DNA from 3 places in the Enterobacter sp. CFEC122 genome. Region 3 is predicted to be linked to each of the others. Evidence: predicted binding sites of a transcription regulator. Region 3 holds the regulator's gene; each other region holds the start of a gene.
The links. Region 3 encodes LexA, which represses DNA repair genes until DNA is damaged. Its sites were predicted from a motif close to TNCTGTATGTACATACAGNA; they were not measured.
Positions count from the first base shown of each region.

Region 1: rmuC (DNA recombination protein RmuC) is a predicted target of LexA. The motif match lies at 2,180-2,199, and genes of this name have one in related genera.
Region 2: umuD (translesion error-prone DNA polymerase V autoproteolytic subunit) is a predicted target of LexA. The motif match lies at 2,803-2,822, and genes of this name have one in related genera.

Region 1 covers NZ_JBRIQR010000048.1:15,535-20,427, forward strand. Annotated here, with positions in the region: gene ubiE (bifunctional demethylmenaquinone methyltransferase/2-methoxy-6-polyprenyl-1,4-benzoquinol methylase UbiE) at 1-612, opposite strand, end outside; gene rmuC (DNA recombination protein RmuC) at 679-2,136, opposite strand; gene udp (uridine phosphorylase) at 2,277-3,038, opposite strand; gene ACVCAM_RS23055 (dienelactone hydrolase family protein) at 3,294-4,100, shown strand; gene metE (5-methyltetrahydropteroyltriglutamate--homocysteine S-methyltransferase) at 4,145-4,893, opposite strand, start outside.
Region 2 covers NZ_JBRIQR010000015.1:35,779-40,671, reverse strand. Annotated here, with positions in the region: gene ACVCAM_RS12420 (SDR family oxidoreductase) at 1-102, opposite strand, end outside; gene ACVCAM_RS12415 (LysR family transcriptional regulator) at 200-1,096, shown strand; gene umuC (translesion error-prone DNA polymerase V subunit UmuC) at 1,104-2,366, opposite strand; gene umuD (translesion error-prone DNA polymerase V autoproteolytic subunit) at 2,350-2,784, opposite strand; gene ACVCAM_RS12400 (aldo/keto reductase family oxidoreductase) at 2,944-3,810, opposite strand; gene tcp (methyl-accepting chemotaxis citrate transducer) at 3,954-4,893, shown strand, end outside.
Region 3 covers NZ_JBRIQR010000020.1:23,680-28,572, forward strand. Annotated here, with positions in the region: gene zur (zinc uptake transcriptional repressor Zur) at 1-342, shown strand, start outside; gene ACVCAM_RS15165 (CsbD family protein) at 412-621, opposite strand; gene dinF (MATE family efflux transporter DinF) at 742-2,079, opposite strand; gene lexA (transcriptional repressor LexA) at 2,143-2,751, opposite strand; gene ACVCAM_RS15180 (diacylglycerol kinase) at 2,860-3,228, opposite strand; gene plsB (glycerol-3-phosphate 1-O-acyltransferase PlsB) at 3,383-4,893, shown strand, end outside.

The DNA.
Region 1 (4,893 bases), on a different contig from region 3:
GCTTTCCGCGTCGTTAGCCACCAGCTCACCGATGCGCGGCAGCACGTGGAAGGAATAGGCGTCGTAAGCTTTGCTCAGCGGCTCGATAATCGGTTTGGAGAATTCGAGCACCAGCAGGCGTCCACCCGGCTTCAGCACGCGATACATGGAGCGCAGCGCTTTTTCTTTATCGGTCACGTTACGCAGACCGAAGGAGATCGTGATGCAGTCAAAGGTATTATCCGGGAACGGCAGTGCTTCGGCATTTGCCTGCACATATTCCACGTTCCCCACCACGCCGATGTTACGCAGCTTTTCGCGTCCCATTTTGAGCATGGAGTCATTAATGTCTGCCAGAACAACGCGACCGGTTTCGCCCACAAGACGTGAGAACTTTGCAGTTAAATCGCCCGTACCACCGGCTAAATCCAGCACCGTTTGTCCACGACGCACGCCGCTACAGTCGATAGTGAAGCGCTTCCACAAGCGATGAATGCCGAACGACATCAGATCATTCATCACATCGTACTTCGCCGCCACGGAATGAAATACGTGGGCCACCATGTCAGCTTTCTGCGCTTTGGCGACAGTCTGAAAGCCAAAGTGCGTTGTGTCTTGTGAATCGTCAACCATCTCAGAGCCTGCTTATCAGTAAAATGTTCGTGAAGTGTAACAGATTGGGCGCAATTGCCCTACGTTTCAACCACCGCGAAAGAAACGCGCCGGGGGTTCGTTCGGTGATAAATCGGCCGCTAACGCATTGTCTTCACTGTTTGTCTTTTGTTCTTCTACCCCTTCACGCAGGCGAAACTCGTCATCCTGGGCGGTAGCCTGTTCAACCAATTCCGGATTAATCTCGCGTTTCACCTCAACCCCCAGGCTGCGGAATGATTCGGCCTGCGCCAGAAGATTGCCACGTCCTGAGGCGAGTTTTTTCATCGCCTGACGGTAGTTATCCTGCGCGCGGTCCAGGCTCTGCCCGACTGAGGACATGTCGTCCACGAAGAGGCGCATTTTGTCGTACAGCTTGCTGGCGCGGTCGGCAATCTGCTGCGCGTTGCGGCTCTGGTGCTCGTAGCGCCACAGGTTCGCAATCGTGCGTAAGGCCACCAGCAGCGTGGTGGGGCTGACCAGCATAATATTATTTTTGAGCGCTTCGGTGATGAGTTCAGGCTGCCTGTCGAGTGCCAGCAGAAACGCGGGCTCTACCGGAATAAACATCAGGACATAGTCCAGCGAGCGCAGCCCCGGTAGCTGCTGATAGTCTTTCCTGCCGAGCAGGCGAATATGATTGCGTACGGAGGCAATGTGCTCCTGCAGCGCCGATTCTCGGGTGTAGTCATCTTCCGCATTGAAGTAACGCTCATACGCCACCAGCGTCATTTTGGCGTCAATCACCACATCTTTGCCCTGCGGCAGCCGCACAATCACATCCGGCTGCATTCGCGAGCGGGCATCGTTTTCGATACTCACCTGGGTTTCGTATTCATACCCTTCCCGCAGGCCAGAGGCTTCCAGGACGCGGGTCAGCACCACTTCTCCCCAGTTGCCCTGGGTTTTGTTATCCCCTTTAAGCGCGCGGGTGAGGTTGACCGCCTCCTGCGCCATCTGGGCATTCAGCTGCTGGAGATTGCGGATTTCATGCGCCAGGGTGTGCCGCTCTCGGGCTTCCTGACCAAAGCTGTCCTGTACCTGGCGGCGGAAGCCGTCCAGCTGTTCACGCAGGGGCGTCAGCAGGCTGTTCAGGCTCTGGCGGTTCTGCTCGTCAACGCGGCGGTTGCTGTGCTCAAAAATACGGTTCGCGAGGTTTTCAAACTGTTCGCTGAGGCGCTGCTCGCTGTTGATCATCTGGCGGATTTTATCTTCCGCATGCAGTTGAGTGGATTCCAGACGGGTGGTCACTTCGCGGAGATCGGCCTCCAGTGAGGTGTTGATATCTCTCAGGTTGCGCAGCTCGTTGTTGAGTAACTCGCACTCCTCTCGCCAGTGATCACTCAGCGCAAGCTGCTGCTTTGCCGCGCTTAATTCGGCGACGATCTCTTCGCGTTCAGCCAGCTGATCGGCCTTCTGCTGTGCATGCTGATAGCTGGAAATGAGCCAGCCTATCGCCACGCCCGCCAGCGCAATCACCGCATAAATCAGGACTGAGATATCCACAATGCCCCCTGCATCAACGTATTACCCGCACAAAATAAGATTGTGCTGTATAAACGTCCAGTTTGAAAGGGTTTTCCTGCGAGGCGCTACGCAAAAAATAAAGGCCGAACGTGTCGGCCTTTGATTTCGAAAGGAGAGGATTAGATCAGGCGACGCGCGGCTTCAACCACGATTTTCACCGCATGACTTTCGGTCTGCTTCATGGTTTCAGCGTTCGGGATTTCCTGCTGAGTACGGTTGACGATAACGCCCGCCACCATACCGGCACGCAGGCCCTGGCTTGCGCACATGGTCAGCAGCGTGGCGGATTCCATTTCGTAGTTCATCACGCCCATGGACTGCCACTCTTCCATAGAGCCTTTGAAGCGGCTTACCACGCGGCCAGAGAAGGTGTCGTAACGCTCCTGACCGGGATAGAAGGTATCGGACGAAGCGGTTACACCCACGTGAGTGGTCGCGCCAACGGATTTCGCGGCTTCAACCAGCGCGGTGGTACATTCAAAGTCTGCTACTGCCGGGAATTCCATCGGCGCAAAGTGCAGGCTTGCGCCATCCAGACGCACGGACGCGGTCGTCACCAGCACGTCGCCGACGTTGATGTGCGGCTGAATAGCGCCAGTGGTACCGATACGCAGGAAAGTACGAATGCCCAGCTGTGCCAGCTCTTCAACAGCAATAGACGTAGACGGGCCACCGATACCGGTAGAACACACGATCACGGCTTTACCATCCAGCTCTGCGCGCCAGGTGGTGAATTCACGATGGGCTGCCAGCTTAACCGGCTTATCCATCAGCGCGGCGATCTTTTCCACACGCTCCGGATCGCCAGGGACGATAGCGAGCGTAGCCCCTTGTAAATCGTTTTTAGTGAGGCCGAGATGAAAAACATCAGACTTAGACATAGGTGACTCCTCTGTGGGTCGGTTAGTCAGAAGAAGTAAAACGGTACTTTACAGAAGCGGAAAGCATAATTTCGTGACACATCTCACCATGAATGAAAATGATTGCATTGTATTTCCACAAAAAGGTGATTTACATCACATTAACAAGTTATATCGTCAGGTGCTGCACAAAAGATAGACCGTTTAAGGCACTGTGAGTTGTTAACCTGGTGACTATATTTACCTTTGCGCTAACTCATTGGTACGGAGAATGCCATGACTGAAAAAACCGGTTTTGCACCTGCTGCGGCCCCGCATGCCTCAACCATCGTCTCAACGTCTGAAGAGGCCATCACGGCGGGTGAGACCTCTATTCCCTCGCAGGGAGAGAATATGCCTGCTTACCACGCACGACCAAAATCGGCAGACGGTCCGCTGCCCATCGTGATCGTGGTTCAGGAAATTTTCGGCGTTCACGAACACATTCGCGACCTCTGCCGCCGGCTGGCGCTGGAAGGCTATCTGGCCGTTGCGCCAGAGCTCTACTTTCGCCAGGGCGATCCGAACGATTACAGCGATATTCCCACCTTGCTCAGCAACCTGGTCAGCAAAGTCCCGGACGCGCAGGTGCTGGCCGATCTCGACCACGTCGCCAGCTGGGCGGCGCGCAACGGGGGCGATCCCCATCGTCTGCTGGTCACCGGTTTCTGCTGGGGCGGACGCATCAGCTGGCTGTATGCCGCGCATAACCCGCAGCTTAAAGCCGCTGTGGCCTGGTACGGTAAACTGGTAGGTGAAAAAACGCTCAATTCACCGAAACATCCCGTGGATATCGCCACGGAGCTGAATGCCCCCGTATTAGGGCTGTATGGCGGGCAGGACACCGGTATTTCGCTGGATTCGGTAGAGACCATGCGCCATGCGCTCCGTGCGGCCAATGCGAAGGCGGAGATCGTGGTGTATCCGGATGCCGGGCACGCGTTTAACGCGGATTATCGTCCGAGCTATCACGCGGAATCAGCCAAAGACGGCTGGCAGAGAATGCTGGCGTGGTTCAGCCAGTACGGCGGTAAAAAAGCGTAAAAAAAAGCCCGGTGGCGTCTACGCCTTACCGGGCCTACGCATCATCAAGCCTGACGCAAGTTTTGCGCCGCCTTCACCATGTTCGCCAGCGCGGCACGCGTCTCCGGCCAGCCGCGAGTTTTCAGGCCGCAGTCCGGGTTCACCCACAGACGCTCAGCCGGAATGCGCTGGGCCGCTTTTTTCAGCAGCGACTCAATCCACTCCACGCTCGGCACGTTCGGAGAGTGGATGTCGTACACCCCCGGACCGATTTCGTTCGGGTAGTCGAATTCTTCAAACGACTCCAGCAGCTCCATGTCTGAACGCGAGGTCTCGATGGTGATCACGTCAGCGTCCAGCGCGGCTATCGAATCCATGATGTCGTTAAATTCGCAGTAACACATGTGGGTGTGGATCTGGGTGTCGTCCTTCGCCACCACGGCGTTGATGCGGAATGCCTCCACGCCCCACTTCAGGTAGGCATCCCAGTCACTGCGGCGCAGCGGCAGACCTTCGCGCAGGGCCGGTTCGTCAATCTGGATGATGCCTATGCCTGCAGCTTCCAGATCCGCCACTTCATCACGCAGCGCCAGTGCGATTTGCTTCGCGATGGTCTCGCGGGTTACGTCCTCACGCGGGAAGGACCAGCAAAGGATGGTCACCGGACCGGTGAGCATGCCTTTTACCGGCTTGTCGGTCAGGGACTGGGCGTACTTCGCCCACTCAACCGTGATCGGCTCCGGACGGCTGACGTCACCGATGACCACCGGCGGCTTGACGCAGCGGGAGCCATAGCTTTGCACCCAGCCGTTCT
Region 2 (4,893 bases), on a different contig from region 3:
CACCTGCCACTGATGGTGCAGGAGCGTGTTGACCATCTGTCTGCCGACAATGCCGCTGGCGCCCGCGACCAGGGCGACGTTGTGTTGCTGCCTATTATTCATGGTATTTCTCCGGAAAGGGTGACAGACGCAGTGTGATATATTATTTTTTCTGGAGATATCCCATGAAACCGATGGCACTTATAAGCAAAATCATTAAATGAATAATAAGCTCAATGCCATTTCTACCTTTCTGCGCGTCGCTGAAGCGGGCTCGTTTTCAGCGGCTGCCCGTCAGACCGGTATTAAGCAGTCCGCCGTCAGTCAACAGATCGCGGCGCTTGAGGAAGAGCTTGGCGTGGTACTGCTGCACCGTACGACGCGTACGATGAAGCTGACCGAACAAGGGGAGCGCTACCGGCATGATATGCAGCTCGTGCTGGACGCCATGGGGGAAGCGGAGAGGCGTTTACATCCTGTCGATCATAGCGTTCAGGGACGCGTCCATGTCCAGTTGCCGAGCGGCCTGGGGCAGATCTTTTTACCGCACCTGCTGGCGCTACAGCGTCTGCATCCCGAACTGCATCTGATGCTTTCCCTTGATGATCGCCTTGCCGATCTGGTGACGGAGGGCGTGGATGTCGCGATACGGCTGAGCAGTGAGCCCCCGCAGGCGCATGCGGCGCGCGTACTGGGGCGTATTGAAGCTGCACTGTTTGCCGCCCCCGGCTTTCAGGCGGTACGCGCCGTCAGCGAGCTGGTGACGCTGCCACACGTGCGGTTCAGCGGCATTCCGCTGGATGCTCCCCTGCGCCTGATGTCTGACGCGGAGACGGTCGAGGTCAACGTGAATACCGTTTTCCGTGCCAACACCAGTGAGGCGCTGCTGCAGGCGCTGGAATCCGGCATGGGTATCGGCGGCATGCAGCGACCGCTCGTGGCCAGGGCTCTGCAGGCGGGCACGCTGGTACCGGTGCTGCCCGACTGGCGGTTACCCGATCGCTTCCTCTATGCCGTTTATCCTGATGCCCGCTTTATTCCGCAGCGCGTCAGAAAGGTCGTCAGCGTGATTGAGCAATTACTGCCTGAGATCGCGACCCACAACGCCACAAAATAACCGCCTTTTACCTCGCCACCGGTAAATCCGCGTATCGCGTCGTATAGGCCGGTGACAACATCTCTCGCTTCATGGCCCACGGTTTCTCAATCCCCTGCCCGGCGAACCATATCTTCCCTTTGCCGGAGTGATTGACGCTGTCGATCATCTCCATCAGCGCCGCGCTGTTGGCGCGCAGGCGATTGTCGTCAAACAGATTAAGCTGAGCGACACCGCTGCTGAAAAAGTCCGCCAGCATGACCCCGGCCTTCATATAGCGATACCCGTCGAGCCATATCCGACCCAGCGCCTCCGTGGCGGCACGGATGATATCCCGCGAGTCATTGGTGGGCGTCATCAGGGTGACCGAAGCCTGATTACCGTAATAAATTTCGTTGTCCGCATGCGGGCTGGTGCGCACAAACACGCTGATAAAACGACAGTATTGATGCTCGCCGCGCAGTTTCTCTGCGGCGCGTTCCGCGTAGGCGCAAATCGCCTGGTGCATCTCTTCATATTGCGTAATGCGATGACCAAACGAACGGCTACAGATGATTTGCTGCTTCGTGGGGGTGTACTCTTCAAGGTCAAGACAGGGCTCGCCGCGAAGCTCGCGCGCCGTACGCTCCAGCACCACGTTAAAATGTTTGCGAATGACCCACGAGGAGGCCTCCGCCAGCTCCAGCGCCGTGGTAATCCCCATCGCGTTCAGTTTTTTCGTGATGCGCCGCCCTACGCCCCATACCTCCTCTACCGGAACCTTTGCCAGCAGTTTACGCTGCCGCTCGCGGCCTGACAGATCGACCACGCCGCCGGTACTGGCCCACCGTTTCGCCGCATAGTTGGCCAGCTTCGGCAGCGTTTTTGTCGGGGCAATGCCGACGCCAACGGTTAAACCCGTGTTTTTAAAGACCTGCGTGCGCATCTGGTGTCCGAACGCGTCCAGCGACATGCAGTTACCGATCCCTGAAACGTTCACGAACGCCTCGTCAATCGAGTAAATTTCTATGGCCGGAGCCAGATCCGTCAGCGTCTGCATCACCCGACTGCTGAGGTCGGCATACAGCGCATAGTTCGAACTGAAGACGTAAACCCTCGCCGGAAAAAGCTTCTCTTTGAATTTAAAATAGGGCTCACCCATTTTTATGCCGAACTGCTTTGCCTCCCGCGAGAGTGAAATGATGCAGCCGTCGTTGTTGGACACCACCACGATGGGCTTCCCCTCCAGATCGGGGCGGAATACCTTCTCGCAGGAGGCATAGAAGCTGTTCACATCAACCAGCGCGAACATGTTTATGCGTTTTAAGCGTGTGGGTGACGACGCCGAAGATCTGCAGCTCCTCTTCGGACTGAAAGGTAATCGGCTGATAGCGGGCGTTATGTGGCAACAGCCTCAGAACCGGGCGCGTCTGTAGCTCTTTCACCGTAAACTCACCGGCGACCGACGCCACGACGATATCCCCATGTTCGGCATTTAACGAGCGGTCAACCACCAGCAGATCGCCGTCGCCAATCCCCGCGCCAATCATGGAGTCTCCACTCACCTTGATAAAATAGGTCGCACTGGGGTGCCTCACTGCCAGCCGGTTAAGATCGAGACGATCCTCCACATAATCCTGCGCCGGGCTGGGAAACCCACAGGCAACACGTTCTAAAAACAAAGGTAGTTCAATGATTTGTTTTGGTTGATAAGAAAAGAGAGTGTCCATGATGCCTTTCTCGCCATATACTGTATATAAATACAGTATTACGGATTATGGTCAGGGATCAAGGTCATTTCCGGAAGCGAACCCAAACGCGTTGAAGTGTCAGAAGATTTAAAACGCGCAAAGCCCGGAAGCACATGTCGGGCTTTGCGCCTGTGACGATCAGTCCATCAGCGTATTCAATGTTTCCAGCGCGTCAGGCGGCAGCTGCAGTTCCCCCGCCGCGAGGTTTTGCCGCAGATGCGCCACGGAAGAGGTGCCCGGGATCAGCAGGATATTCGGAGAACGCTGCAGCAGCCATGCCAGCGCAACCTGCATTGCCGTGACGCCCAGTGAATCCGCGACAGCCTTCAGCCCGGACGATTGCAGCGGCGTAAAGCCGCCCAGTGGGAAGAACGGCACATACGCAATCCCCTGCTGCGCAAGCAGATCCACCAGCGCATCGTCACCCCGGTTCACAATGTTGTACATGTTCTGCACGCACACCACCTGCACCATCTTCTGCGCTTCCGCGACCTGGGTGGCCGTGACGTTGCTCAAACCAATATGCCGCACCAGCCCCTGCTGCTGTAATTCTGCCAGGGTGGAGAGCGGTTCAGCAATCGACCCTTCCGCTGGCCCGTGCGCGCTAAACATAATCCGCAGATTCACCACGTCCAGCACGTCCAGCTGCAGATTACGCAGGTTGTCATGCACCGCCTGCGTCAGTTCCTGCGCGGAAAAGGCCGGTAGCCACGCGCCTTTATCGTTGCGACGGGCGCCAATCTTGGTGACGATCGTCAGATCGTCCTGGTAAGGATGAAGCGCCTCGCGGATCAGCTGGTTCGTGATATGAGGACCATAAAAATCACTGGTATCAATGTGGTTCACTCCCGCCGCCACGGCCTCGCGTAACACGTCCAGCGCGGCCTGCTTATCCTTCGGCGGCCCAAAGACGCCCGGCCCGGCCAGCTGCATCGCGCCGTAGCCCAGCCGTTTCACCGTCCGCGTCCCGAGCGCGTATGTCCCGCTTTTATCAATGCTGCTCATGTTGACCTTCCTCATAAAAATGATCCGGATTTACAACAGGTTCCCAAAAGGGCCCCTTAGTTAAGCGCGAGTTAATTAAAGTTTACATTCTCTACGACGATAGTAATGAAGTAACCCTGCATCTTCTCTAACGGACGACCGCTATGCTGAAAAATCTGCACGTGATTACCGGTATTATCTTTGCCCTCACCATATTCTGCCTGCTGCAAGTTGTCACGGGAGGGTTGTTCTACTCTGCCGTCAGTAACGATCGCCATAACTTCCAGAACTCCGGCGTGCTCAATGCCCAGCAGGAAAGCCTGAGCGACAGCGTGAACACGCTGGTGAAAACGCGCGTCACCGTCACCCGCGTGGCGATCCGCTACCTGAAAAACCAGCGTGACCCGGCTTCCCTTGCGGCGATCAATAAACTGCTGGGCACCGCAGGCGACTCGCTGGCAAAAGCCGAAGCCTATAACAAAGAGTGGCAGAAACTGCCGCAGGTTAAGGGCCAGGAGGCGGCATTGACCGACGAGATGCAGAAATCCTGGAACCAGATGCACGAAGTCATGCGTTTATCGATTGAGTATCTGCGCGCCGACAACTATCAGGCCTATGGCGATCTGGACGCCCAGCAGGCGCAGGACGATATGGAAGCGGTCTATAACCGCTGGCGCGCCGAAAACAACACCCTGCTGAAGGCCGCAACCGAAGAGAACCAGAGCAGCTTCACGCAGATGCAGTGGACGCTGGCGGCAATTCTGCTGGCCGTTATCGCGGTTCTGGTGGTCATCTGGCAGGGTTTACAGCACCTGCTGTTAAAACCACTCCACTCCATTATGGACCATATTCGCGCCATTGCAGGGGGCGACCTGACGCAGGAGATCGCTATCTCGGGCCGCAATGAGATGGGTCAGCTGGCCGCAGGCCTGCATGAGATGCAGCAGTCGCTGGTGACCACCGTCAGCGCCGTACGCGGAAGTACCGATTCCATCTACACCGGCGCAGGCGAAATTGCCGCAGGAAGCAACGATCTTTCCGCCCGCACCGAGCAGCAGGCCGCCTCGCTCGAAGAGACCGCCGCCAGCATGGAAGAGCTGACCG
Region 3 (4,893 bases):
AAGCCGCCGACGGTCTATCGCGCGCTGGATTTCCTGCTTGAACAAGGGTTCGTGCACAAGGTGGAATCTACCAACAGCTATGTGCTATGCCATCTGTTCGATCAGCCCACCCACACATCGGCGATGTTTATCTGTGACCGCTGCGGCGTGGTGAAAGAAGAGGCTGCGGAAGGCGTGGAAGATATTATGCATACGCTGGCAGCGAAAATGGGCTTTGCCCTGCGTCATAACGTGATTGAAGCGCACGGGCTCTGTTCCGCGTGCGTGGAGGTGGAAGCCTGTCGCCATCAGGACGCGTGTCAGCACGACCACTCTATCCTGGTGAAGAAAAAGCCGCGTTAGCGGCAAATGAAAAGGCGGCTCATGGCCGCCCTCAGGGTGTACTTCCTTGTACTTTCGGGTGTAGCCCGGTTACCAGCGGTAGTCGTTGCGTTTTTCCCAGTCGCCCACTTCTTTTTCCGCCTGGTCTTTTGCGTAGCCGTAACGCTCCTGGATTTTACCGACAAGCTGATCGCGTTTACCTTCGATGACGGTCATGTCGTCATCCGTCAGCTTACCCCACTGTTCTTTCGCTTTACCTTTGAACTGCTTCCAGTTGCCGCCGATTTCGTCTTTATTCATCATCGTGTCCTCTTCGTTAAGCGTCGGGTCGTAACGTCCGTTACGTTCTTTTCTGCTGGACGTGATAATTATTGTAGTTAAGGATTCCGTGGTTAATTTCATATTCGGAATCTTTAACCGTCACGATATATCGGAGCGCGAGGGAAACCAGGTATTGTTTTGCCAGTGCCGGTGCCAGATAAACGCCAGCGATAACCCGCGCAGCGAGAGGAAGACGGCCAGGGCCAGCCATAAACCATGATTCCCCAGCCAGGGGAGCGTCAGGAGCGTCAGGCCAAATCCGGCCGCCGCGACAGCCATACTGTTGCGCATTTCGGCTCCGCGCGTCGCCCCAATAAACATGCCGTCCAGCAGATAACACCAGACGCCAACCACCGGTAAGACGACTTGCCAGATGAGATAGTGGCTCGCCAGCTCGCGCAGCGCAGGGAGAGAGGTAAGCAATGCAACGATCTGCTCACCGAAGCAGGCGTAAACCAGACCAAAGGCCAGCGCCACCAGCCCCGACTGACGGCAGGCAGCCCGCCACACCTCCCGAAGCTGCCCGCTTTCGCGCGCGCCGTACGCCTGCCCGGAATGCGCTTCAACCGCGTAGGCAAATCCGTCCAGCGCATAGGCGGTAAAGGTCAGAAGCGTCATCAATACCGCATTCACCGCAACGATTTCCGGCCCCAGTCGAGCCCCGAAAACCGTCAGCGCGCCGAAGCAGAGCTGAAGAAGAAGCGAGCGCAGCATGATGTCACGGTTGAGCGCCAGCAGCTTACGGATATTGCCGCGCCATGCGGTTTTGAGCAGCGCCAGGGAGATCCCGCGCATGGCCAGCACACGCCGGACCATCCACAAGCCAATGATAAAGGTTCCGTATTCGGCAATCGCCGTCGCCAGCGCCGCGCCCTGCACGTTCATATGCAGACCCATGACCAGCCAGACGTCCAGAACAATGTTGAGCAGATTACCCACCACCAGCAAAATCACGGGCGCGCGGGCGTACTGCACGCCCAGTAGCCACCCCAGCAGAACCAGGTTTGCCAGCGAGGCGGGTGCGCTGAGCCAGCGGATTTCCAGGAACCGTCGCGCCTGCGCCAGTACCGCTTCGCTGCCACCGACGATATGAAGCGCAAGATCGATCAGGGGGGCCCGCAATACAACGATTAACGCACCCGCGCCAAGCGCGAGGATTAGCGGCTGCACCAGTGCGCGCGCCAGACGCAGCGGATCTTTCGCGCCATAAGCCTGTGCGGTAAGACCGGTGGTACTCATGCGCAAAAAGAGCAGCAGCATAAACAGGAAGCTGGTTGCCGTCGCGCCAATCGCCACGCCGCCAAGATAAACCGGTGAATCAAGATGGCCTATAACGGCAGTATCAACCAGCCCCAGCAAGGGCACGGTAATATTGGAGAAAATCATCGGCAGGGCAAGACGCCACAATGCCTTATCTGATGCCGTCAGTAGTGACATGCAAAATACCGGGAAAGGAGGATGAAGCAGGCTACAGCAGAAGCGTAGCCTGTCAGGAAGAGATTACAGCCATTCACCGTTGCGAATCACGCCTACCGCCAGACCTTCAATAGAGAAGCTCTGTTCGCGGAGGTCGACCACAATCGGGGTGAACTCGCTGTTTTCGGGCAGCAACTGAACAGTGTTACCCTGCTTTTTCAGACGCTTAACGGTCACTTCGTCATCAATGCGTGCGACCACCACCTGGCCGTTTCGCACGTCCTGGGTTTTATGCACCGCAAGCAGATCGCCATCAAGAATGCCGATGTCTTTCATCGACATGCCGCTGACGCGCAGCAGGAAATCAGCGCTCGGTTTGAACATGCCGGGATCGACCTGGTAGTGACCTTCAATATGCTGTTGTGCCAGCAGCGGCTCACCTGCAGCAACGCGGCCTATCAGCGGAATGCCCGTCTCTTCTTCCACCAGCAGGCGGATACCACGCGACGCGCCTGACACAATCTCAATCACACCCTTACGCGCCAGCGCTTTCAGGTGTTCCTCGGCAGCATTCGGAGAACGGAAGCCCAGACGCTGCGCGATTTCCGCACGCGTGGGTGGCATACCCGTCTGGCCGATATGATCCCGAATGAGATCAAACACCTCTTGCTGCCTGGTCGTTAACGCTTTCATTCCGCCCCCTGGGTGTATATACAGTTATGCTGTGAGTATATACAGTCAAAGGCGATTTTGGAACCAAAAACTGCACAAAAAACCAGGGACTTAATTATTCCTCGAGGCTCATCGGAAATGTGACCAAAGCAGGGTGACCCAGGTGATAACGGCAGTGATAATCGCCAGCAACACGGCAGCAGAGCCCATGTCTTTTGCACGGCCAGAAAGCTCATGGAAATCGGAACCAATGCGATCAACAACGGCCTCAATAGCGCTATTAAGAATTTCCACTATCATCACCAGAAGTACGGAACCGATAAGCAGTACGCGGGTAATCGCATCAACATCAAGGAAACAGGCAACGATCACCGCGATGATTGCGGCGACACCCTCCTGGCGAAAAGCGGCTTCGTTGACCCATGCGGCACGGAAACCTTTCCATGAATAGCCGGCGGCTTTGATGATACGCGTTAACCCAGTGGTATTATTGGCCATTAAAAGAACCTTTTTTAAAAAAGAGCGTCATTAACATGAGGCGGAGCGCGTTTCGCTACAGCCTGAAGTATGACGGGTAACAACAGAAATTTTGCGCGCTTTCTGTTATCCTTGCGCCGCAATTGCATTATTAACCAGAGGCTTTACATCGTTTATGTCCGGCTGGCCACGAATTTACTACAAATTACTTAATTTACCATTAAGCATCCTGGTAAAAAGCAAGTCTATCCCAGCAGAACCCGCGCTGGAACTGGGGCTCGATACGTCGCGCCCTATTATGTACGTTTTGCCTTATAACTCGAAGGCAGACTTACTGACGCTTCGCGCCCAGTGTCTGGCGCATGACTTACCTGACCCGCTTGAACCGCTGGAAGTTGACGGTACGCTGCTGCCGCGCTACGTCTTCATCCACGGCGGGCCGCGCGTGTTTACCTATTACACGCCGAAAGAAGAGTCCATCAAGCTGTTCCATGACTATCTCGACCTGCACCGCAGCAACCCCGATCTGGATGTGCAGATGGTGCCGGTATCGGTGATGTTTGGTCGTCGTCCGGGTCGTGAAAAAGGCGAAGAGAATCCGCCGCTGCGCATGCTTAACGGCATCCAGAAGTTCTTCGCGGTCTCCTGGCTGGGACGCGACAGCTTCGTGCGTTTCTCCCCGTCAGTTTCGCTGCGTCGCATGGCGGACGAGCACGGCACCGACAAGATCATCGCGCAAAAACTGGCGCGCGTGGCGCGTATGCACTTCGCCCGTCAGCGCCTGGCGGCCGTAGGGCCACGCCTCCCGGCGCGTCAGGACCTGTTCAACAAGCTATTGGCTTCAAAAGCGATTGCCCGCGCCGTTGAAGATGAAGCGCGCAGCAAGAAAATTTCGCATGAGAAAGCTCAGCAGAACGCCATTGCGCTGATGGAAGAGATCGCAGCGAACTTCTCTTACGAGATGATTCGCCTGTCCGATCGTATTCTCGGCTTTACCTGGAACCGCCTGTATCAGGGTATCAACGTCCATAACGCCGAGCGCGTGCGTCAGCTGGCGCACGATGGCCATGAGATTGTCTATGTCCCCTGCCACCGCAGCCACATGGACTACCTGCTCCTTTCCTACGTGCTCTATCACCAGGGGCTGGTGCCACCGCACATCGCAGCCGGTATCAACCTGAACTTCTGGCCCGCGGGCCCGATTTTCCGCCGCCTGGGCGCGTTCTTTATTCGTCGTACCTTCAAGGGCAACAAGCTCTACTCCACCGTGTTCCGCGAGTATCTGGGCGAGCTGTTCAGCCGCGGCTATTCCGTGGAGTACTTCGTGGAGGGCGGTCGTTCCCGTACCGGTCGTCTGCTCGATCCGAAGACCGGCACGCTGTCGATGACCATCCAGGCCATGCTGCGCGGCGGTACGCGTCCGATCACGCTGGTGCCTATCTACATCGGCTACGAGCACGTGATGGAAGTGGGCACGTACGCGAAAGAGCTGCGTGGCGCGACCAAAGAGAAAGAGAGCCTGCCGCAGATGCTGCGCGGCTTGAGCAAGCTGCGCAATCTCGGTCAGGGCTACGTGAACTTCGGCGAGCCGATGCCGCTGATGACCTACCTGAACCATCACGTGCCGGAGTGGCGCGAGTCCATCGATCCTATCGAAGCGGTGCGTCCGGCCTGGCTGACGCCAAC